4 regions of the Streptomyces malachitofuscus genome follow, and region 3 is predicted to be linked to each of the others. Evidence: riboswitches for the same ligand, from Rfam matches in the RefSeq annotation. Region 3 holds a riboswitch; each other region holds the start of a gene.

Region 1 (5,528 bases), on a different contig from region 3:
CGCCCTCGCTGCCGGTGTCGAAGGTGGCGATGGAGTTCCAGCCCTCGCCGAGCATCTTCAGCCCGTCGAGGCCCTTGGCCAGGTCCTCCTCCGACTTGGGGGCCCGCTCCGGCTTTCCGGGGTGCTCCCGGCCGTGGTCGAGTGCGTCGTCCTCGGTCACCTCGGCGCCCTTGGGCGGGGTGAACTCGAAGGTCGACGCGGCCGGCCGGTCGAAGCTCACCTTGGTGAAGCCGACGTCCACGACGGCCGCGCCGCCGCTCGACGGGGTGAGCGTGAACTTCAGCGGCATACCGGTCTTGTGGTCGACCGCGATACTGATCGCGCCGACCGTGGAGCCGGACTGCTTGGGCTCGACGACCAGCTTGTAGGCGTCCCGGCCGGCCACCTGGGCGGTGCCGTCGACGGTCACGGACGTGGTGTCGTCGACCGACTTCAGCGCCTCCTCGGCGAAGTCCTTCGGGGTGGCCGGGGGCTGCTGCTCCCGCTCCTCGCCGGACGTGTCGACGGTGGCGTGGTAGACCGCGTTGGACCCGCTGTCGTAGCCCCAGAGGTCCTCGCCGTTGCGGATCAGGCTGTACTCGGCGGCGTCCTCGAGGAGCGACACCTTCTGCCGGTCGGGGCCGTCGGCGGCGACCCGCAGCGTGTGCGTGCCGGACGCCAGTTCGGTGAGCTTGGCGGACGGGTCGGCCGAGGAGCCGCCCTCCTCGCCCTGCCCCATCGCGCCGGACGCGATGCTGTTCTCCAGGCCGCCGAGGTTCGGCAGTCCGAGGTCCGTGGTGATCTTCACGGTGCCGGACAGCTGCTCGACGTCCGACTTCGCGATCTTCTCGATGAGCTGCGCAGCGGTGATCTCCGGCAGGTCGGGGTCGCCGGAGCTGGCGATCGCGGGGACGAGCCCGATGGTCGCGGCCGCCACTCCCATCACCGTGACCGGGACGACGTACCGCGCGGCCCTGCGCCGCCCCGTGCGCGGCTCGTCGACCTCCTCCGCGGCCGTCGTGTTCTCGGATTCGTACGGTGCCATGTGTGCCCTCCGTGGTCGGCGGCGGCTTCCGTCTCGTGTCCTCGCACCAGTTTCACCCTGAGCCGCCATTCTCACCCGAACCGGTGAGAAGTGGTGTTGTCCGTCGTGGTCCATCTGACCAAATCCCGCACGCGGAAGCGTCAGACCCCGGACGCAACTCCGTGTACTGCTCCGGTATGACACGCGAGGTGGTTTTCTCCCCCGACCAGTAGGGGGCGCGGGGGAGTTCGGGCCCGGCCGGGCTCAGCCGGCGCGGTGCACCACCGCGTCGCACAGCTGCACGAGTGCCGCCTTCGCCTCGCACTCCCGCAGCGGGGCCAGCGCGGCGCGCGCCTCCTCGGCGTACCGCACGGTGTCCCGGCGGGCCTGCTCGAGCGCGGGGTGCGCGCGCAGCAGCCGCAGCGCCTCGGCGTGCCGGGCGTCGTCGGTGAGGTCGGAGTCCAGCAGCTCGCACAGGGCGATGTCCTCGGCCAGTCCCAGCCGGGCCGCCCGCTCGCGCAGCCGCAGCACGGGCAGCGTGGCGATGCCCTCGCGCAGGTCGGTGCCGGGGGTCTTGCCGGACTCGCTGGAGTCGGAGGCGATGTCCAGGACGTCGTCGGCGAGCTGGAAGGCGACGCCGAGCCGCTCGCCGTACTGGGTGAGCACGTCCACGACCGTCTCGTCGGCGCCGGACATCATCGCGCCGAAGCGGCAGGAGACGGCGACCAGCGATCCGGTCTTGCCGCCGAGCACGTCCAGATAGTGGTCGACGGGGTCGCGGCCGTCCTGCGGTCCCGCGGTCTCCAGGATCTGCCCGGTGACCAGCCGTTCGAACGCCTCGGCCTGCACCCGCACGGCCTCCGGTCCGAGGTCGGCCAGGATGTGCGAGGCCCGGGCGAAGAGGAAGTCACCGGTGAGGACCGCGACGGAGTTGCCCCAGCGGGCGTTCGCACTGTCGACACCGCGCCGGACATCGGCCTCGTCCATGACGTCGTCGTGGTAGAGCGTGGCCAGGTGGGTGAGCTCCACGACCACGGCGGACGGCACGATGCCGGGCGCGTAGGGGTCGCCGAACTGGGCGGCGAGCATCACCAGCAGCGGACGGAACCGCTTGCCGCCGGCCCGCACCAGATGCTGGGCGGCACCGGTGATGAAGGGGACCTCACTCTTGGTGGCCTCGATCAGCCCTTCCTCGACAGCCGTCATTCCGGCCTGGACATCGGCTTCCAGAGCCTGGTCCCGCACGCTCAGCCCGAACGGCCCGACGACGGTCACGAGGGGTCTCCTGTCTGCTGGTGTCCACTGGCGGTTACACGGAATGTCGATAGGTCGCTGCCATCACTCAAGTCAGCGTATCCGGTCACGTTTCGATCACCGCCAGCACCCGGGGTTACCGGCAGGGCGGTACCGGATCGGGAGCGGAGCGCTTTTGATCGGTTGATAACAACGGACAATGGCCTCTTTCCCGGACGTAACACCCTGCCAATCATCCTGCCCGGCCGTCCGTCCGATTTGCCGTTATTAGCAAGTGAATTCCTCTTGGCGGTAAATGCTCTCGGGCTCCGTGACCAGTGAAGTGAGTCACGCGCCGCCCGCCGGGTCCACCGGCCCACCCGAAGGGCGTTCCCCCTTCCCCCTGAACCGAGTTGACCCTTGGCACCCGCAAAGGATCAAGCGCCCCAAATCGCCCGATCCAAGATCAAAGGGCTGATTGTGTGATCCCCGTACTTGTTCCCCCCATGTGCTCTCGCATACGTTCCGGGCCTGCCGGGCGGACGCCGAATCCTGCCACCGCCCGCATCACACCCACCGACGAACTCACGCACGGCAGGAGCGGGGGACCCAGGTAAGCCGCCGGGCCGGCCACGCGCCGGAACGGCTAGGGGTGAAGCCATGCCTTCGGAGCATGGCCGGGCACTCTCCCGCCCGAATCCGACAGCTCACCTCGCAGGCGTAGGAGAGGAACCCAGACATGTCCGTTTCCGGTCAGCTCCGTCGCTTCGGCACCCGCCGCCTCGCCCGCTCCCTCGCCGTCGCCGGCACCGGCGTCGCCGTGGTCGCCCTCCCGCTGTTCGGCGCCACCACCGCCTCCGCGGCCACCACGACGGCCACCACGACCGCCGCTTCCACGACGGTGTACGCGGACAACCTCGACGGCTGGATCCGCGAGTCGCTGGACATCATGGCGCAGCAGGGCATCCCGGGCTCCTACGACGCCATCCACCGCAACATCATGCGCGAGTCCTCCGGCAACCCGGCCGCCATCAACCTCTGGGACTCCAACGCCGCCAAGGGCACCCCGTCGAAGGGCCTGCTGCAGGTCATCGACCCGACCTTCCAGGCCTACCACGTGCCCGGCACCGCCTTCGACCCGTTCGACCCGGTCGCGAACATCACGGCGGCCTGCAACTACGCCGCCGACCGCTACGGCTCGATCGACAACGTCTTCGGCGCGTACTGAGCCGACCGCTGACGGCCGAGCACGGCCGGCCCACCGAACAGTCGCTCGAGGACGACGGCCACGCCGTCGTCCTCGTTCGACGTGGTGACCTCGTCGGCCACCGCCTTCAGCTCCGGGTGCGCGTTGGCCATGGCGACGCCGTGCGCCGCCCAGTCGAACATGGGGATGTCGTTGGGCATGTCCCCGAAGGCGATCGTCCGGTCCGGGCCCAGCCCCAGGTGCTCGGCGGCCAGCGCCAGTCCGCTCGCCTTGGTCACCCCGCACGGCTGGAGCTCCACGGTGCCCGGTCCCGACATGGTGACCGTCGCCAGCGAACCGACCACCGCGCGCGCCGCCGCCGCCAACGCGTCGTCGGACAGCCGCGGGTGGCGCAGCAGCACCTTGCTGATCGGCCGCTCCCACAGATCACGCCGCCGCTCGACCCGCACCGCGGGCAGCGTCGGGTGCGGCATCAGATAGCCCGGCTCGATCAGCGTCAGCCCGTCGACCCCGTCCTGGTCGACCGCGGCGTACACCTCCCCCACCTCGGCCTCGATCTTGCCGAGGGCGGTCTCCGCCAGTTCCCGGTCCAGCGTGACGGACCACAGCAGCCGGTCCGCGCCGGCGTCGTACACCTGCGCGCCCTGGCCGCACACCGCGAGCCCCGTGGAGCCGAGATCGTCCAGGAGCGGCCGCACCCTGGGGGCGGGACGCCCCGTCACCACGAGGTGCCGGGCACCGGCCCGCTCCACCCGCGCGAGGGCGGCGAGGGAGCGGTCGGACAGGGTGTCGTCGCCGCGCAGCAGCGTCCCGTCCAGGTCGGTGGCGATGAGTGAAAAAGCGGTGGGTGCGGCCATGATCAGAGAATACGGACAACGCGACCGTCCGATTCACCATGCCCGTTTCCGCTCGCTTTAGGTGCGGTTCCCCTTCCGTCATCGCCGGGTACGGACCGGTTGAGGACTCTTTCACCGTTTGGCAAGAACATCGTCCGCTATCTACCGCCCCCGTGGGCCCGGGCGGTACCTTCCAAGAGTCCAGGGGGGACTTGATCGGGGGGTCAGGTGAGCAGTGGACGCATGCGCGTGCTGAGGCCGGAGGAGCTCGGCGAGGGGGAACGGGAGCGCTGGCGCGAACTGCGCGCCGCGGCGGACGCGCCGCGCAGCCCCTTCATGGAACCGGAGTTCGCCACCGCCGTGGGCCGGGTTCGGCCGGGGGCCCGGGTGGCCGTGCTGTACGAAGGGGCGGACCCGGCGGGCTTCCTGCCCTACGAGCGGGGCGTGGCGGGTCAGGGCCGGGCGATCGGGCTCGGGGTGTCGGACTGCCAGGGCGCGGTGCTGGCTCCCGGTGCCGTCCTGGAGACCGGTGAACTGCTGCGGGCCTGCTCGGTGTCGAGTTTCGCCTTCGACAACCTGGAGGCCGGCCAGGAACTGTTCGTGCCGCACGCGGCCGAGGAGCACGCCACGTTCGTCATCGACGTGGAGAAGGGCTACGAGACCTACGAGTCGGTGCTGCGCACCCAGTCGCCGAAGTTCCTCAAGACCACGCTGGCCAAGGAGCGCAGGCTGGGCCGCCAGGCCGGACCCGTGCGGTTCGTCTTCGACGAACGCGACCCGGCCGCGCTGCGGGCGCTCGTCGAGTGGAAGTCGGCGCAGTACCGCAGGACCGGGCGCCGCGACCGGTTCGCGCAGGAGTGGATCGCCCGGCTCGTGGGCCGGCTCGCCGAGACCCGGACCCCTCAGTGCACCGGCACACTGTCGGTCCTGTACGCCGGTGACCGGCCGGTCGCCGCGCACTTCGGCCTGCGTTCGGCCTCCGTCCTGGCCTGCTGGTTCCCGGCGTACGACCCGGAGTTCGCGAAGTACTCGCCCGGACTCGTGCTGCATCTGCGGATGGCCGAGGCGGCGGCGGCCGAGGGCATCGGGCTGCTCGACATGGGGCGCGGCCGGGCCGCGTACAAGGACTCGCTGAAGACCGGTGAACTCGCCGTCTACGAGGGTGCGGTGACCCGTCCGGGGGCGGGCGCCGCGCTGCACTGGCTGAGCCGCGAACCCGCGCGCCGCGCGCACGCGTTCGTCCGCACCC
Region 2 (5,528 bases), on a different contig from region 3:
CGCGGACCATTGTGGACCGTCGCACTGACAGACGGGACCAGGACCCGGGTCCGGACATCCCGTCCGGCGGGGTGCGGCGGCGCGAGCAGGGTACGCGGACGGGTGCGGCGCGCTCCGCGCGGGGGGCTGCGCGGGGTGCGTGGTCACCGGGGGCGAACGCGGCCCGGGGCGGTTGCGCGGCCCGGCACCGTGCCCCCGCATCTCGCTCTCGGCGTACAGCGGCCCGGCCGGGAACTTCACCGGTCGTCCGCGCGCTTGCATACAGTGGCAGGACCGGCAGAAACGGCGGTTTCGACGACCGCCTCCGCGATCGAAGGGACGTACATGCCCATGGGTCACACGGCCACAGACCAGGCAGGCTCCGGCGGCCTGACAGCGACCGAGCACCGCCTGGCCAACGGCCTGCGCGTGGTGCTCTCCGAGGACCACCTGACCCCGGTCGCGGCGGTGTGCCTCTGGTACGACGTCGGTTCACGTCACGAAGTCAAGGGACGTACCGGTCTGGCTCACCTTTTCGAGCACCTGATGTTCCAGGGCTCCGCCCAGGTGAAGGGCAACGGTCACTTCGAGCTGGTCCAGGGCGCCGGTGGCTCCCTCAACGGCACCACCAGCTTCGAGCGCACCAACTACTTCGAGACCATGCCCGCCCACCAGCTGGAGCTCGCCCTCTGGCTGGAGGCCGACCGCATGGGTTCCCTGCTGACCGCCCTGGACGACGAGTCCATGGAGAACCAGCGCGACGTCGTCAAGAACGAGCGCCGCCAGCGTTACGACAACGTCCCCTACGGCACGGCCTTCGAGAAGCTGACCGCGCTCGCCTACCCGGAGGGCCATCCGTACCACCACACGCCCATCGGCTCGATGGCGGACCTGGACGCGGCCACCCTGGAGGACGCCCGCCAGTTCTTCCGCACCTACTACGCGCCGAACAACGCCGTGCTGTCCGTCGTCGGGGACATCGACCCGGAGCGGACGCTCGCCTGGATCGAGAAGTACTTCGGCTCCATCCCGTCCCACGACGGCAAGCCCGCCCCGCGCGACGGCTCGCTGCCGGACGTCATCGGCGAGCAGCTGCGCGAGATCGTGGAGGAGGAGGTTCCCGCGCGTGCGCTGATGGCCGCCTACCGGCTGCCGGAGGACGGCACGCGCGCGTGCGACGCCGTGGACCTGGCGCTCACGGTCCTCGGCGGCGGCGAGTCCTCGCGGCTCTACAACCGGCTGGTACGGCGCGACCGCACCGCCGTGGCCGCCGGGTTCGGCCTGCTGAGGCTGGCCGGAGCCCCCTCCCTGGGCTGGCTGGACGTGAAGACGTCCGGCGACGTCGAGGTGCCGGTCATCGAGGCCGCCATCGACGAGGAGCTCGCCCGCTTCGCCGAGCAGGGTCCCACGCCGGAGGAGATGGAACGCGCCCAGGCGCAGTTGGAGCGCGAGTGGCTCGACCGGCTCGGCACCGTCGCGGGCCGCGCCGACGAACTGTGCCGGTACGCCGTCCTGTTCGGCGACCCGCAGCTCGCCCTGACCGCCGTCCGGCGTGTTCTCGACGTGACGGCGGAGGAGGTGCAGGAAGTCGCCAAGAGCCGCCTGCGCCCCGACAACCGCGCGGTGCTCGTCTACGAGCCCGTCGCCCCGGAGGGCGAGGAGACCGAGGAAGCCGCCGCAGTCGCCGGCGCCGACGAGAACGAGGAGGCGGCGAAGTGACCGAGCTCGCCACGATGGACTTCCACCCCCAGCCGCAGCCGGGCGACGCCAAGCCCTGGGCCTTCCCGGCCCCCGAGCGCGGCCGGCTCGACAACGGCGTCACCGTCCTGCGCTGCCACCGTCCCGGCCAGCAGGTCGTCGCCGTCGAGGTGCTGCTCGACGCGCCCCTGGAAGCCGAGCCGGCGGGGATCGACGGCGTCGCCACGATCATGGCGCGCGCCTTCTCCGAGGGCACCGACAAGCACTCCGCCGAGGAGTTCGCCGCCGAACTGGAGCGCTGCGGCGCCACTCTGGACGCGCACGCCGACCACCCCGGCGTCCGCCTCAGTCTGGAGGTCCCGGCCTCACGGCTCCCCAAGGGGCTCGGGCTGCTCGCCGACGCCCTCCGGGCGCCCGCGTTCGCCGACAGCGAGGTCGAACGGCTCGTCCGCAACCGCCTCGACGAGATCCCGCACGAGCTGGCGAACCCCTCCCGCCGCGCGGCGAAGGAGCTGTCCAAGGAGCTCTTCCCGGCGAGCTCGCGGATGTCACGCCCGCGCCAGGGCACCGAGGAGACGGTCGCCGGCATCGACTCCGCTGCCGTGCGCGCCTTCTACGAGAGGCATGTCCGCCCCGCCACGGCCACCGCCGTGGTCGTGGGCGACCTCACCGGCGTCGACCTGGACGAGCTGCTCGGCGACACACTGGGCGGCTGGACCGGCTCCTCGGCCCAGCCGCGGCCCATCCCGCCGGTGGTCGCCGACGACCGGGGCCGGGTCGTGATCGTGGACCGTCCCGGCGCCGTCCAGACGCAGTTGCTGATCGGCCGGATCGGCCCCGACCGGCACGACCGCGTGTGGCCCGCGCAGGTGCTCGGCACGTACTGCCTCGGCGGCACCCTCACCTCCCGCCTGGACCGCGTGCTGCGCGAGGAGAAGGGCTACACCTACGGTGTGCGGGCGTTCGGGCAGGTCCTCAGGTCCGCCCCCGACGGCACGGGCGCGGCGATGCTGGCCATCAGCGGCTCCGTCGACACGCCGAACACCGGACCCGCCCTGGACGACCTGTGGAAGGTGCTGCGCACGCTCGCCGCGGAGGGGCTCACCGACGCCGAACGCGACGTGGCCGTGCAGAACCTGGTGGGTGTGGCGCCCCTCAAGTACGAGACCGCCGCGGCCGTCGCCGGCACCCTGGCCGACCAGGTCGAGCAGCACCTGCCGGACCACTACCAGGCCGACCTGTACCGCCAGTTGGCCGCGACGGGCACCGTGGAGGCCACCGCGGCGGTCGTGAGCGCCTTCCCGGTCGACCGCCTGGTGACCGTCCTCGTCGGTGACGCGGCCCAGATCAAGGCGCCGGTCGAGGCCCTCGGGATCGGCGAAGTCACCGTCGTGACGGCCGAGTAGCGACTCGCCGGCCGGTACCCGTGCGTGGGGCCCTGGTGACACGTAAGTCACCAGGGCCCTCTTATGCCCGAATTGGGGCGGAGGTTGCCTGTCTGCCCTGTGGGATGCGCTACAAAAACCCGGATCTGTTTGGGGATGGGGCGACGTCCCGCTTAGCTTCGTGCGGGCTGTTCGTCGGGCAGTGCGCCGCATCCGCGGCACCGGACAGCCATCGCCGAGTCCCCGTACGGCGCGAGCCAGGGGAGCCGGGGACCCACCTGTAGTCCCTGGGGTGAATCGGACGCCCGCGCGTGCCGCGAGGGGGCCCGTAGGAGACCTTCCTGCTCCGAACCCGTCAGCTAACCCGGTAGGCGAGAGGGAAGGAAAGGACCAGCCTGTACATGGCGTTCACCCGCGCCACCGGGAAGCACCGTCGTCCCAGCCGGATGCAGCGCGGCACCGCCCGCGCGGCGGGCGTCGCGGCCCTCGCCGGCACCGGAGTCGTCGGCTCCCTCGCGGCTCCCGCACTCGCCGCCGAACCCGCCGCCGCGCGGACCGGCCTCACTCCCGTCGTCACCCTGGGCGACGCGGTCGCCGACCGGATCGACGCCCAGGCCGCCGCCCAGCACGAGGCCGCGCGCGAGGCGGCCGAGGCCGCCGCGCGGAAGGCCGCCGAGGAGGCCGCCCGTGAGAAGGCGGCCGAGGAGGCCGCCAAGGCCCGCGCGGAGAAGGAGCGCGCCGCGCGTGAGGCGGAGCGCAAGCGCCTCAACACCTTCGTCTCCCCGATCCCCGGGTCCTACGTCTCGACCGGCTACAAGAGCGGCGGCGCCGTCTGGTCGTCCGGCAGCCACACCGGTGTCGACTTCCACGCGGCGAGCGGCACGCCCGTCCAGTCGGTCGGCATCGGCACCGTCGTCGAGGCCGGCTGGGGCGGCGCGTACGGCAACCAGGTCGTCATCAAGATGAACGACGGCACGTACACGCAGTACGGGCACCTGTCGTCCGTCGCCGTCTCGGTGGGCCAGCAGGTCACCGCGGGACAGCAGATCGGCCTCTCCGGCGCCACCGGCAACGTCACGGGCGCGCACCTGCACTTCGAGGCCCGCACGGGCGCCGACTACGGCTCCGACCTCGACCCCGTCGCCTACCTCCGTGCGCACGGCGTGAACCTCTGAGGCAGTGCGTCCGCTCCCCGAAGCCCCGGCCCACGAGCCGGGGCTTTCGGCGTTTCGGGGGACCCGCCTGTCCAAAAAATATGTATGGATTCCCGGCCGCCGTCGGAATTTCCGGCCGATTGCAATAGAGTCACGGAACGGACGTCATTCGTCGGCGTTTCACGGGGATTAAGCCGGAGGTCGGTCATGCGTATTCCCGCGCACTCGGTGTGCACGGCGATCCGGGACGACATCGTCGCGGGTGTCCACGAGCGCGGCGGCCGGCTCACCGAGGAACTTCTCGCCCGCCGCTACGGCGTCTCCCGCGTCCCCGTCCGCGAGGCGCTGCGCACCCTGGAGGCCGAGGGCTTCGTGGTCACCCGGCGGCACGCGGGAGCGTGCGTCGCCGAACCGACCGAGCAGGAGGCCGCCGATCTGCTGGAGATGCGCACGCTCCTCGAACCGCTCGGCGCCTTGCGTGCCGCCCAGCGCCGCACCGAGGCCCATCTCAAGGTGCTGCGGGGGCTGGTCCGGCTCGGGCAGGAACGGGCCCGTCAGGGCAACAGCGACGACCTGCGCTCCTTGAGCGGCTGGTTCCACGAGACGCTCGCCCAGGCTTCCGGCAGCGCGGCCCTGACCTCGATGCTGACGCAGCTGCGGCACAAGATCGCCTGGATGTACGCCACCGAGGGTCCCGCGGACCCGGTCGAGTACTGGGCGGAGCACGGCGCGATCGTGGACGCCGTGGCGCGCGGCGACGGCGAACGCGCGCGGGCCGTCACGGCGCTGCACACCGAGCGCGCGAGCGCCGGGCACCGGCTGCGCTTCGGCCCCGGCGCCGACCGGGCCGGCCGCACGGAGCGTGTGAGGAGCTCGCAACATCCCGTAAACATGCCGAGTCTTCGCCCTTAACACGGGTGCCGTATACAAAGACGGTGCAATTCTCGGGGGTTTATTTCTGCTGCCCGTAAAGAGAGGGAAGCGGGAAAGCGAAAGGCCCGCCCGGTCGATCAGGGCGGGCCTTTCCATTGCCGCGGCGGGCGTCTGCGAGAAGACGGCCACCGCGCTCGCGCACGATTCAGACGGTCTCGGGGAGTTCCTCGAGCCCTTCGGAGACCAGCTTCGCCAGACGGTCCAGGGCGGCGTCCGCCCCTTCCGCGTCGGACGCGAGGACGATCTCCTCGCCGCCCTGGGCGCCCAGGCCCAGCACGGCGAGCATGGAGGCCGCGTTGACGGGGTTGCCCCCGGCCTTGGCGATCGTCACCGGGACGCCTGCGGCCGTGGCGGCTCGGACGAAGATGGAGGCGGGGCG
Region 3 (5,528 bases):
TCGTCGCCACGGCCCTTCTGCTGGGACCCGTCACCGTCTCCACCCCTGTGCTGCTCACCGAGGCCGCGGTGCTCACCGTGGGCCTGGCCGCCATGCTGGTCGCCAACGCGCTGCTGCTCCGCTTCGGGCTGGCGCCGCTGCAGCGCCTGACCCGTGCCATGACCACCGCCGACCTGCTCCGCCCGGGGCACCGTCCCGAGGTCGGCGGGCGCGGTGAGATCGCCGAGCTGATCACCACGTTCAACACCATGCTCGACCGGCTCGAGGACGAGCGCGCCACGAGCAGCGCCCGCGCCCTGTCGGCGCAGGAGGGGGAGCGCCGCCGTATCGCCCAGGAGCTGCACGACGAGGTCGGCCAGTCCCTGACCGCCGTACTGCTCCAGCTCAAGCGGGCCGCCGACCACGCCCCGCCGGAGCTGGGCGACGAACTGCGCCAGGTCCAGGAGACCACCCGCGCGAGTCTGGAGGAGATCCGGCGGATCGCCCGCCGACTGCGCCCCGGCGTACTGGACGAGCTGGGCCTGGCCAGCGCCCTCAAGGCCCTCGCCACCGAGTTCGGCGGCTCCGGTCTGAGCGTCCAGCACAGCCTCGCAGGGGACCTGCCCGCGCTGGACCGGGAGACCGAGCTGGTCATCTACCGGGTCGCCCAGGAAGGCCTCACCAACATCGTCCGCCACTCCCGAGCACGCCGGGCGGAGCTCGCCCTGTCCCGTACGCCCGACGGTGTCCTGCTGCGCGTCCGTGACGACGGCCGGGGCATCGTCGGCGCGGCGGAGGGCGCCGGAATCCGCGGCATGCGGGAACGCGCCCTGCTCGTCGGCGCCGGCCTGGCCGTGGAGCCCGGACCCGGCGGTGGCACCGAGGTGCGTCTGGCCGTGCCCGTCCCCGCCCGCTTCCCCGCGCACGCCCTCATCCCCGTCGGAGGGCCGTCGATGCCCGCGCACGCTCCTCCGCCTCCGTGACCGACGCACCCGACCGGAAACGCTGAACATGACCGAGCAGGCCCCCACCCGCATTCTTCTCGCCGACGACCATGTACTGGTCCGCCGGGGGGTTCGCCTCATCCTGAACGGCGAACCGGATCTGACCGTCGTGGCCGAGGCCGCCGACGGCGTCGAAGCCCTCGAACAGGCCCGTGAGCACCGCCCCGACCTGGCCATCCTCGACATCGGCATGCCCCGTCTGACCGGTCTCCAGGCGGCCCGTGAGCTCTCCCGCACCTCGCCGGAGACACGGATCCTCATCCTGACCATGTACGACAACGAGCAGTTCTTCTTCGAGGCGCTCGCCGCCGGTGCCTCGGGCTACGTCCTGAAGTCCGTCGCCGACCAGGACCTCGTCGAGGCCTGCCACGCCACCATGCGCGGCGAGCCGTTCCTCTACCCGGGAGCCGTCAACGCCCTCATCCACAACTACCTGGATCTCGCGCGGGAGGGCCGGACCCTGCCGGCCAAGGCCATCACCGACCGCGAGGAGCAGATCCTCAAGCTCGTCGCCGAGGGGCACACCTCGCAGCAGATCGCCAGTCTTCTGGTGATCAGCCCTAAGACGGTGGAGCGACACCGCGCCAACCTGCTGGCCAAGCTCGGTCTGAAGGACCGCCTGGAGCTCACCCGGTACGCCATCCGCGTCGGCCTGATCGAACCCTGAACCGTCGTCCGGGCCGGCCGGGGGCGCGGGCGGCGCACCGCCGGGCGGGTTGTCAGACTTGACCCGGGCCGCGCAGCGGTCCCGCCAGCCGCCGATCCCTCCCGGAGTGCGCCGATGCCCCGTCCGTACGTCCTGCTGTCCGCCGCCGTCTCCCTCGACGGCTACCTGGACGACACCGGTCCCGAGCGGCTGCTGCTGTCCGGCCCGGCCGACTTCGACCGGGTCGACGAGGTGCGGGCATCCGTGGACGCCATCCTGGTCGGCGCCGGCACGATCCGCGCCGACAACCCCCGGCTGCTGGTCAACTCGCCCGAGCGCCGCGCCGCCCGTCTCGCCGAGGGCAGGCCCGAGTATCCGCTCAAGGTGACCGTGAGCGGGTCCGGGGAGCTGGACCCGGCGGCGCAGTTCTGGCACACCGGTGGCGAGAAGGTCCTCTACACCACCGACAAGGGCGCCGAGCGCGCCCGCGCCCTCGGCCTCGCCGCCGATGTGGTCCCGCTCGGCCCGGAGCTCGACTGGCGACGCCTGCTGGAGCATCTGGGCGCCGTGCGCGGGGTGCGGCGGCTGATGGTGGAGGGCGGCGGCCGTGTCCACACCCAGCTGCTCACCGAGGGCCTCGCCGACGAGCTCCAGCTGGTCCTCGCCCCGCTGTTCGTCGGTGACGCGGACGCCCCCCGTCTGTTCGGGCCCGGCTCCTACCAGGGCGGCCGGCTGCGGCTGGTGGAGACCCGCCCGATAGGCGATGTGGTCCTGATGCGCTACGAGCCCACGGCGCCCGGCACCGGCGCGCTGCCCGTCGCCGCCGACCACCACTGGCTGGCCCTCGCCTGCGAGCTGGCCGCGCAGTGTCCGCCCTCGGAGACGGCGTTCAGTGTGGGCGCGGTGGTGGTGGCCGCGGACGGCACGGAGCTGGCGCGGGGCCACTCCCGGGAGGGCGGTGACCCGGTGGTGCACGCGGAGGAGGCCGCGCTCGCCAAGACCGATCCCACGGACCCCCGGCTCGCCGGTGCCACCGTGTACTCGAGCCTGGAGCCGTGCGCCCGGCGCGCGTCGCGGCCGGCGCCCTGCGCGGGGCTGATCCTGGACGCGGGGGTACGGCGGGTGGTCACGGCCTGGCGGGAGCCGGACACGTTCGTGGCCGGTGCCGACGGCAGCGCGGTACTGGCGGACGGGGGCGCCACCGTGGTCGTCCTGCCGGAGTTCGAGGACCGTGCGAAGGCGCCGAACGGCCACTTGACCGGCCGCTGAGACGGGGCCGCGGGTAATGGGTGTGCGGCATGTCCCGCGGATGGCGTACACTGGTCTCAACGACGCGGGGTGGAGCAGCTCGGTAGCTCGCTGGGCTCATAACCCAGAGGTCGCAGGTTCAAATCCTGTCCCCGCTACTGAAGGCCGAGGGCCGGAATCCGACAAGGGTTCCGGCCCTCGGTGTTTCCCGTCGTCTCCCTCTCCATCACTCAAGGTGAGCGAACCGTCCCGCAGCGCATAACAACTGACACACCGTCAGTAGCCGTCCCGCGGCTGAGTTGAGGTCAACTCGCCCGTTTTTGCCCGCTCGTGGCAGGTAAGTCCACGCGAAATTCGTTAACGATCAAGAGGAACGGCTTGGAATCCGGCCCTCGCGTCTATTAACGTTCGATAACGCAGCGCGGTCGTCCCAGCCGTCACAGAAGTCGGCTCCGTGCGCACGCGCCGAATCCCGCAAGGGAACCGGGGAACCACCACCATGGGGTGAATCGTGTGGATGCAGCCGTGGCAACACGGCTCGTATACGCGCGTAGGAGACCTTCCTGCTCCGAACCCGTCAGCTAACCCGGTAGGCGAGAAGGAAGGAAAGGAGCGCGCCCACGTGGCGTCCAACCCGCCTGCCCCCGAGGCCCCGTTCAAGCCGAGCGACACCTTCGTCTACGGCGGTGTCCGCACCGACGAGGGCCCCTTCGAGGAGTGGAACCCCACCGCGGAGTCCATTCGCCCGGTACGTGGCCGGCACCGCGTCTCCAAGCAGCGCGGGGGAGGGCTCGCCCGCAGCTCCACCGTTCTCGGCGTCGGCGTCATAGCGGCGGTCGGCGCCGGCGGTATGGCCAGCGCCCAGACCGGCAAGCCGCCGGTCTCCATCTCCATGCCCGACCTCCCCAATGTGGGTTCCCTCATCTCCGACGAGGAAACGCCCGAGGGTTCGGCCACCCCCCTCAGCAGCCTCGGCATGACCACCGCCGAAGCCGAGCAGGGCACCGAGGGCGCCGGCGAGGCGCTGCGCACCCGGATCATGGCCCAGGTCGAGCAGCAGCAGAGCCAGGCCGAGACCAAGGCCGCCGCCGAGGCCGTCGCCGCCGCCGAGAAGCAGGCCGCCGAGGCCGCCGCCAAGGCGGAGAAGGAGGCCAAGGCCAAGGCCGAGGCCGCCAAGAAGAAGGCGGAGGAGGAGGCCGCGAAGAAGGCCGAGGCCGAGCGTCTCGCCCAGCTGGCCAAGCAGTACACGCTGCCGACCTCGTCGTACACCATCTCCTCCACGTTCGGCCAGGCCGGCGCCTACTGGTCCTCCGGCCAGCACACCGGCCTCGACTTCGCCGCCCCCACGGGCACGCTGATCAAGGCGGTCCACACCGGCACGATCACCTCCGCCGGCTGGGACGGCTCCTACGGCTACAAGACCGTGCTGACCCTCGAGGACGGCACCGAGATCTGGTACGCCCACCAGTCCTCCATCAGCGTCAGCGTCGGCCAGAAGGTCAACACCGGCGATGTGATCGGCCGCGTCGGCTCCACCGGCAACTCCACCGGTGCCCACCTCCACCTCGAGGTCCACGCCGGCGGCTCCTCCTCCGGCATCGACCCGATGGCGTGGCTGCAGAGCAAGGGCCTCACCCCCTGATCTCCGCCACCCCCTGAACCCTGCCGCTCCTGAACCCCGGCAGTCCCGACGACGACCCCCCGACGTCAGGGCTGCCGGTCAGGTGTTTCCGGGGCCCTTCGCCCTTCGTTCGGATCCGTCAGAAGCGGTGGGCGTCGGAGCCGTAGGCGGGATAGGGATGCCCGTAGGGCGGGCTTCCGTGCGCGGGATGCCCGTACGGCGGATGCCCGTACGCCCCGTGCACCGGCCACGGAGCGGGAGCGACCGGAACCGGCGGTGCGGTGAGACGGGCCGCGTGGTCCAGGGCCGGACGCGCCGCACCCCGCCGGTGCCACAGCTCCAGCAGCAGCTCCCGTTCCCGGGTGACGAAGTCCGCCCCGGCCCGCCCCAGCCGGCCGCGGTGCCGCAGGAACGCCAGCGAGGTGGCGTACGCCTCGTACTGCGCGACCGCCCGCGCCGCCGGCTTCCCGCCGTACCGGCGCGCGTACTGCCGGGCGAGGCGCCGCGCCCGCATCGAGCCCAGGGCGAACGGCTCCGCCGGGGTGAGCCAGCCGGCCACCGCGTACGCGGGCAGCTCCGTCCGGACGGTCCGCAGCTCACGCTGCCGCGTCCACACCACCAGCCAGGTCAGCAGCCCGAACGCCGGCACCATGAACGCCGCATACACCGCGATGAAACCGTACTGGCCCAGGGTGGTCGAGCCGTTCCACAGGGCGTGCATGCCCATCGCGAGGAGCAGACCGCACCACGGGAGCAGCGCGCGCCGGACCCGCTGCCGGTCCGTGGACAGCGCGGCGATGCCGAAGCCGATCCCGGTGAGCACGGTGAACAGGGGGTGCGCGAACGGTGACATGACGATCCGCACGAAGAAGGTCGCCGCGGTGACCGAGGCCATGCCGCTGTCGCCGGTGAGCTGGTCGGTGCCGAAGGCGGTGCCGAGATAGAGGATGTTCTCGGTGAAGGCGAAGCCGGTGGCGGTGACCCCGGCTATCACCACGCCGTCGAGAATCCCGGTGAAGTCGCGTCTGCG
Region 4 (5,528 bases), on a different contig from region 3:
GGTCCGGCATGCCGCCCGCGCTCGGGAAGTTCCTCAGCTCCTCGATCTCGTCGCGGCGCCGGATGTAGTCCTCGTGCGCCGCCCGGTACGCGGCCGCCAGCTCCGGGTCGGTGCCCAGCCGCTCCGTCATCTCCTTCATCACGCCGTTCGCCTCCAGCGTGCCGATCGCGGAGTTCGCCTTCGGACACGTCAGGTAGTACAGCGTCGGGAACGGGGTGCCGTCGGGCAGCCTCGGCGCGGTCTCCACGACGTCCGGCTGACCGCAGGGACAGCGGTGCGCGATGGCGCGCAGCCCGCGCGGGGGCCGGCCGAGCTGCTGCTTGAAGGCCTCGACGTCCGCGTCGGTGGGCTCGGTGCGCGGGGTCGTGGGCGGAGGGGTTTCCATACGTGTCTCTTCTACGGCTTTCTGCAAAGGGTCACTGGACTGCGGCGTCGGACTTGTCGACGCCGTCCCAGACGTTCGAGTACCAGGGGCGGTCGGCCGCCTCGAGGTCGGTGCGCGACTTCTCGGCCGCGTCCGGGTCGACGACGATGTAGCCGGTCTCGCCGGGCATGACGTAGTGCAGGCGCCGGCGGATCTCCTGCTCGGCGTAGGCGTCGTCCTGCCAGCGCGCCTTCATGTCGCGCAGCCGCTCGACCCGCTGACGGGTCTCGTCCTGCTCCTGCTGGAGGTCGGCGATGTCGGCCCGCTGGGAGACGTACTGCCGCATGGGGTAGGCGAGGGCCACGACCAGCGAGCAGACCACCAGGGCGAGCAGCGCCGCCCTTCCGGTCAGCCGGGAGCGGCGGGCCTGCCGCCTGGTCTGCGAGCGGTAGACCCGGGCGGCGGTCTGCTCGCCGATCAGCCGGATCCTGGTCGCGGTGGAGAAACGGTCCCGCCCGGTCACGGAGTCGCGCTCCGCATCCACGCGCCGGCGCCCTGACGTACCGGCCGGGGGTCCGGGGGTTGCCCCCCGGGACAGCACAGCACCGCCATGATCCCGCCTCCCGTTCACCGTCCTACGCGCGTACGTCCCCGCACACGGTACGGGACCGCGTACGGGGACGTACGTACGACGCTGCCTGCGAACGGGCGCTCAGCCCTCGGAGCGGAACCGCGGGAAGGCGCTGCGGCCGGCGTACACCGCGGCGTCGTCGAGGATCTCCTCGATGCGCAGCAGCTGGTTGTACTTGGCGACGCGCTCGGAGCGGGCCGGGGCGCCGGTCTTGATCTGGCCGCAGTTGGTGGCGACGGCCAGGTCGGCGATGGTGACGTCCTCGGTCTCGCCGGAGCGGTGGGACATCATGCACTTGAAGCCGTTGCGCTGGGCCAGCTCGACGGCGTCCAGGGTCTCGGTCAGCGAGCCGATCTGGTTGACCTTGACCAGCAGGGCGTTGGCGGCGCCCTCCTCGATGCCGCGGGCGAGGCGCTCGGGGTTGGTGACGAACAGGTCGTCGCCGACGAGCTGGACCTTGTCACCGAGCTTGGCGGTGATGGTCTTCCAGCCCTCCCAGTCGTCCTCGAACAGCGGGTCCTCGATGGAGACGAGCGGGTACGCCTCGACGAGCTCGGCGTAGTACTCGGTCATCTCGGCGGCCGAGCGCTCCTTGCCCTCGAAGGTGTAGGAGCCGTCCTTGTAGAACTCGGACGCGGCGACGTCCAGCGCGAGGGCGATCTGCTCGCCGGGGGTGTAGCCGGCCTCCTTGACGGCCTCGAGGATCAGGTCGAGGGCCTCACGGTTGGAGCCGAGGTTGGGGGCGAAGCCGCCCTCGTCGCCGAGGCCGGTGGCCAGGCCCTTGCTCTTCAGGACCTTCTTCAGCGTGTGGTAGACCTCGGTGCCCCAGCGCAGGGCCTCGGAGAAGGACTCCGCGCCGATCGGGGCGATCATGAACTCCTGGATGTCCACGTTGGAGTCGGCGTGCGAGCCGCCGTTCAGGATGTTCATCATCGGCACCGGCAGCAGGTGCGCGTTCGGACCGCCCAGGTAGCGGAAGAGCGGGAGGTCGGAGGCCTCGGAGGCGGCGTGGGCGACGGCGAGCGAGACGCCGAGGATGGCGTTGGCGCCGAGGGAGCCCTTGTTGTCGGTGGCGTCCAGGTCGAACATCGCCTGGTCGATCAGACGCTGTTCGGTGGCGTCGTAGCCGACGAGCTCCGGGCCGATCTGCTCGATGACGGCCAGGACGGCCTTCTCGACGCCCTTGCCCAGGTAACGGTTGGCATCGCCGTCACGGAGTTCGATGGCCTCGAAGGCGCCGGTGGAGGCGCCGGACGGGACGGCGGCACGACCCGTGCTGCCGTCGTCGAGGCCGACCTCGACCTCGACCGTGGGGTTGCCTCGGGAGTCCAGGATTTCCCGGGCTACGACGACGTCGATGGACGGCACGAGCATCTCCTTCTTGGATGTGACGCGGGTGAGCAAGGCCACGGGGGTCTTGCGAGACCGAGCCTAACCGGCTCCGGGCGATCGGCCATCCGGCCGCCCACCCCATGGACAGAACCGAGCGTAAATTGTTTCCGTACGGAACAAAGACGGTTCCGGAAACCGTGACCGGAAAGTGCCCGTGCATGACCCCGCCCCGGTGCGTACGGGGGAAGACGCACCGGGGCGGGGAGCCCGTGGGGACGGGGAGGGACCTGCTGCTTTCCCTTACTTCAGGTGCAGCTGCTGGCCCGGGTAGATCAGGTCGGCGTCCTGGACGATGTCGTCGTTCAGCTTGAACAGCTTCGCCCAGCCGCCCTCGACGTCGTGCTCCTCGGCGATGGAGCTGAGGGTGTCACCCTTGACGACCTTGTACTCGCCGTCGCCCTTCTCGACCTTCTTGCCGGTGGGGGTGGTGACGGTCTTCTTCTCGGCCTTCGGCTCGGCCTGCTTCTCGGCGGCCGGGCGCTCGGCGGAGCGGGAGGCCTTCTGCTCGGTCTCGCGGGGCTGGGTGCTCTGCGCGGAGCCGGCCGAGTCGCCGGCGGAGGAGCCGGTGTAGGCGGCGTTGGACAGACCCTTGCCGCAGACCGGCCAGGCACCCTTGCCCTGGCCCGCCAGGACCTTCTCGGCGATCTCGATCTGCTGGGCCTTGGTGGCCTGGTCGGCGCTGGCGGCGTACTTCGTGCCGCCGTAGCCGGCCCAGGTGGAGGCGGAGAACTGCAGACCGCCGTAGTAACCGTTGCCGGTGTTGATGGACCAGTTGCCGCCGGACTCGCACTGGGCGACGGCGTCCCACTCGGACGCGGTGGCGGCGGAGGCGCTGCCGGCCGCCATCAGCGGGGCGGCGACGGCGGCGGAGGCGACACCGGCGACGGCGATGGCGCGGGTGGCCTTGGACGGACGACGGTGCTTGCCCTTGCCGGAAAACAGCATGGATGGATCCCCTCACCGACGCCTGCGAGGTGAGCTGTCGGGTTCGGGCCGGTTGAGTTGCCCGGCCGCGTCCCTCCCGGGAGGCGGCTTCACCCCAAGCCCGAACCGGTGTCAATCACCGGAAAGGGCACTTACCTTGGGTCCCCCGCTCCTGCCTACGGCGCATGACGCGACGACTGTTCCCGTGCTGCCACTGGCAGGATTCGGCGTGGCGGCAGCCGGGGCCCGCGGTGGCGAGCGGTCACGACCGTAGACACGCGATTCGCGGAATATCAAAGACGATCACGGCTTCTGAGACCTATCTCTCACAGCCTTTAAACCGGACATTCAGCGCGAACCATGACGCCAACCGGCCCCGCGTCCGGGCGATTTCGGATGTCACTTTTCGCCCGGTTCGACCTCTACGTCAAGCTCCTGACCCGGCAGGATGTAGTCCGGGTCGGCGCCGATGAGCTGGGCGTTGACGGCGTAGAGCGCACGCCATCCGCCGTCGACCGCAAGGGAGTCGGCGATGGACGAGAGGCTGTCCCCGGTGTCCACGGTGTAGGAGCTGTCGCCGGAACCACCCCAGGCGTCGAGACCGCGCGCATGCCGGCCGGACGACTCCGAGGGGCGCTCCTCGCCCTCCTCGGCGCCGGCCCCGCGGTGGCGACCGGTGCCCTCGCCACCACTGTCCGCCGAAGGACGGTCGCTCTGCCCCGCCTTGTCCGGCTCGTCACCATCGGGCGTGGCCGAGGCGGAGGGGGAGGCGCCGGTGTCCACGCTCTCGCCGCCGTCGGCGCCACCGCCCTCGTCGCCACCTGAAGCGGCATCCGATTCGGTCGACTTGCCGTTTTCACCCGATTCGCCGTCCGCGCCCTTCGGGGTCCCCTTCTCGCCGTCCGCACCGGACGACGGGTCGGCCGTGGCCGACGGAGAGGAGGAAGCCGGCTCATCGCCGGAGTCCGGCGAGGCGGACGCGTCCGACGAGCCGGACGTACCCGTGCCGGCCGCGGGCGCGTCCTGCCCCAGGCCCGCGAGCAGGCCACAGGTGCGCCACGCTCCGACACCCTGGTCGGCGAGGATCGCCTCGGCCACGGCTATCTGCTGGCCGCGGCTGGCCTGGTCGGCGCTCGGCGCGTAGTCCAGACCGCCGTACCTCTCCCAGTCGTCCTGGGTCAACTGCAGGCCGCCGTAGTAACCGTTGCCGGTGTTCTGGCTCCAGGAGCCACCGCTCTCGCACTCGGCGATCCGGTCCCAGGTGGTGCCGTCGGCTGCGCTGGCGCTGCCGGCCCCGAGAAGAGGGATCGCGATGGCGGAGCCGGTCACTCCGGCCGCGACGAGGAGAGCCGGAGCCTGGCGGGGGCGTCGGTGCCGACCGTTCCCGGAGAGCATGCGGAGACCTTTCAACGACAGCGATGAACAGGCGCGGCGCATGGAGCCCGAGACGGAGCGCCGCACTTGATGGGTGAACGTATCGGCAGACGATCACTTGTCACAAGTTAATGCCGCGCAGATCACGTGAAGATCACAGAGTTGAGGGCGTGTCACGTTTGCGCTGGTCCGCTCGGGGTGCATGGAGCGGAGCACGGTCCGTCACTTTTGCGGAGGGGTGAATTCCACCGGAAGCGTGCGCAGTCCGCGCATGATGAGCCCGCCGCGCCACCGGAGTTCGTCCGGTTCCACCGCCGGCCGCAGGTCCGGAAGCCTGGTCAGCAGCGTGGCGAGCGCGGTCTGCCCCTCCAGCCGGGCCAGCGGGGCGCCGAGGCAGTAGTGGATGCCGTGGCCGTATCCCAGATGCTGGTTGTCGCGCCGGCCGAGATCGAGCACGTCCGGGTCGGCGAACCGGTCCGGGTCCCGGTCCGCGGCGGCGAGGACGACGAGCACCGGGTCGCCCGCCGCGATGCGCTGCCCGCCGATGGTGACCGGCTCGGTGGCGAACCGCCAGGTGGCGAGTTCCACGGGGCCGTCGTAGCGCAGGAGTTCCTCCACACCGGTCTCCAGCAGCCCGTGGTCCCCGGCGGCGAGGGCCCGTTGCAGGCGTGCGCGCTGACCGGGATGGGTGAGCAGGGCGTAGGTGCCGTTGCCGATGAGGTTCACGGTGGTCTCGAAGCCCGCGAACAGCAGGATGAACGCCATGGCGGCGGCCTCGTTCTCGGTGAGGTGCTCACCGTGGTCGGAGGCGCGGATGAGACCGGAGATGAGGTCCTCGCCGGG

What was found. Region 3 has a riboswitch for cyclic di-AMP ahead of ACZ44S_RS21810 (M23 family metallopeptidase). Riboswitches for the same ligand answer to the same signal wherever they lie in the genome.
Region 1: another riboswitch for cyclic di-AMP. It lies ahead of ACZ44S_RS37075 (transglycosylase SLT domain-containing protein); the one in region 3 lies ahead of ACZ44S_RS21810 (M23 family metallopeptidase).
Region 2: another riboswitch for cyclic di-AMP. It lies ahead of ACZ44S_RS12520 (M23 family metallopeptidase); the one in region 3 lies ahead of ACZ44S_RS21810 (M23 family metallopeptidase).
Region 4: another riboswitch for cyclic di-AMP. It lies ahead of ACZ44S_RS25345 (transglycosylase family protein); the one in region 3 lies ahead of ACZ44S_RS21810 (M23 family metallopeptidase).

The regions. Positions count from the first base shown of each region.
Region 1 is NZ_JBVIGA010000042.1:36,564-42,091, reverse strand. It holds gene ACZ44S_RS37085 (LolA family protein) at 1-1,024, opposite strand, end outside; gene ACZ44S_RS37080 (polyprenyl synthetase family protein) at 1,268-2,278, opposite strand; cyclic di-AMP (ydaO/yuaA leader) riboswitch at 2,804-2,972, shown strand; gene ACZ44S_RS37075 (transglycosylase SLT domain-containing protein) at 2,976-3,464, shown strand; gene ACZ44S_RS37070 (HAD family hydrolase) at 3,428-4,300, opposite strand; gene ACZ44S_RS37065 (GNAT family N-acetyltransferase) at 4,523-5,528, shown strand, end outside.
Region 2 is NZ_JBVIGA010000007.1:104,663-110,190, forward strand. It holds gene ACZ44S_RS12510 (M16 family metallopeptidase) at 325-1,698, shown strand; gene ACZ44S_RS12515 (M16 family metallopeptidase) at 1,695-3,083, shown strand; cyclic di-AMP (ydaO/yuaA leader) riboswitch at 3,286-3,451, shown strand; gene ACZ44S_RS12520 (M23 family metallopeptidase) at 3,464-4,237, shown strand; gene ACZ44S_RS12525 (GntR family transcriptional regulator) at 4,424-5,128, shown strand; gene ACZ44S_RS12530 (HPr family phosphocarrier protein) at 5,295-5,528, opposite strand, start outside.
Region 3 is NZ_JBVIGA010000014.1:206,660-212,187, forward strand. It holds gene ACZ44S_RS21790 (HAMP domain-containing sensor histidine kinase) at 1-962, shown strand, start outside; gene ACZ44S_RS21795 (response regulator) at 991-1,650, shown strand; gene ACZ44S_RS21800 (dihydrofolate reductase family protein) at 1,765-2,898, shown strand; tRNA gene ACZ44S_RS21805 (tRNA-Met) at 2,962-3,035, shown strand; cyclic di-AMP (ydaO/yuaA leader) riboswitch at 3,331-3,488, shown strand; gene ACZ44S_RS21810 (M23 family metallopeptidase) at 3,500-4,519, shown strand; gene ACZ44S_RS21815 (PrsW family intramembrane metalloprotease) at 4,638-5,528, opposite strand, start outside.
Region 4 is NZ_JBVIGA010000018.1:124,154-129,681, reverse strand. It holds gene ACZ44S_RS25360 (DUF501 domain-containing protein) at 1-385, opposite strand, end outside; gene ACZ44S_RS25355 (FtsB family cell division protein) at 417-887, opposite strand; gene eno (phosphopyruvate hydratase) at 1,077-2,363, opposite strand; gene ACZ44S_RS25345 (transglycosylase family protein) at 2,628-3,332, opposite strand; cyclic di-AMP (ydaO/yuaA leader) riboswitch at 3,337-3,505, opposite strand; gene ACZ44S_RS25340 (transglycosylase family protein) at 3,711-4,706, opposite strand; gene ACZ44S_RS25335 (cytochrome P450 family protein) at 4,908-5,528, opposite strand, start outside.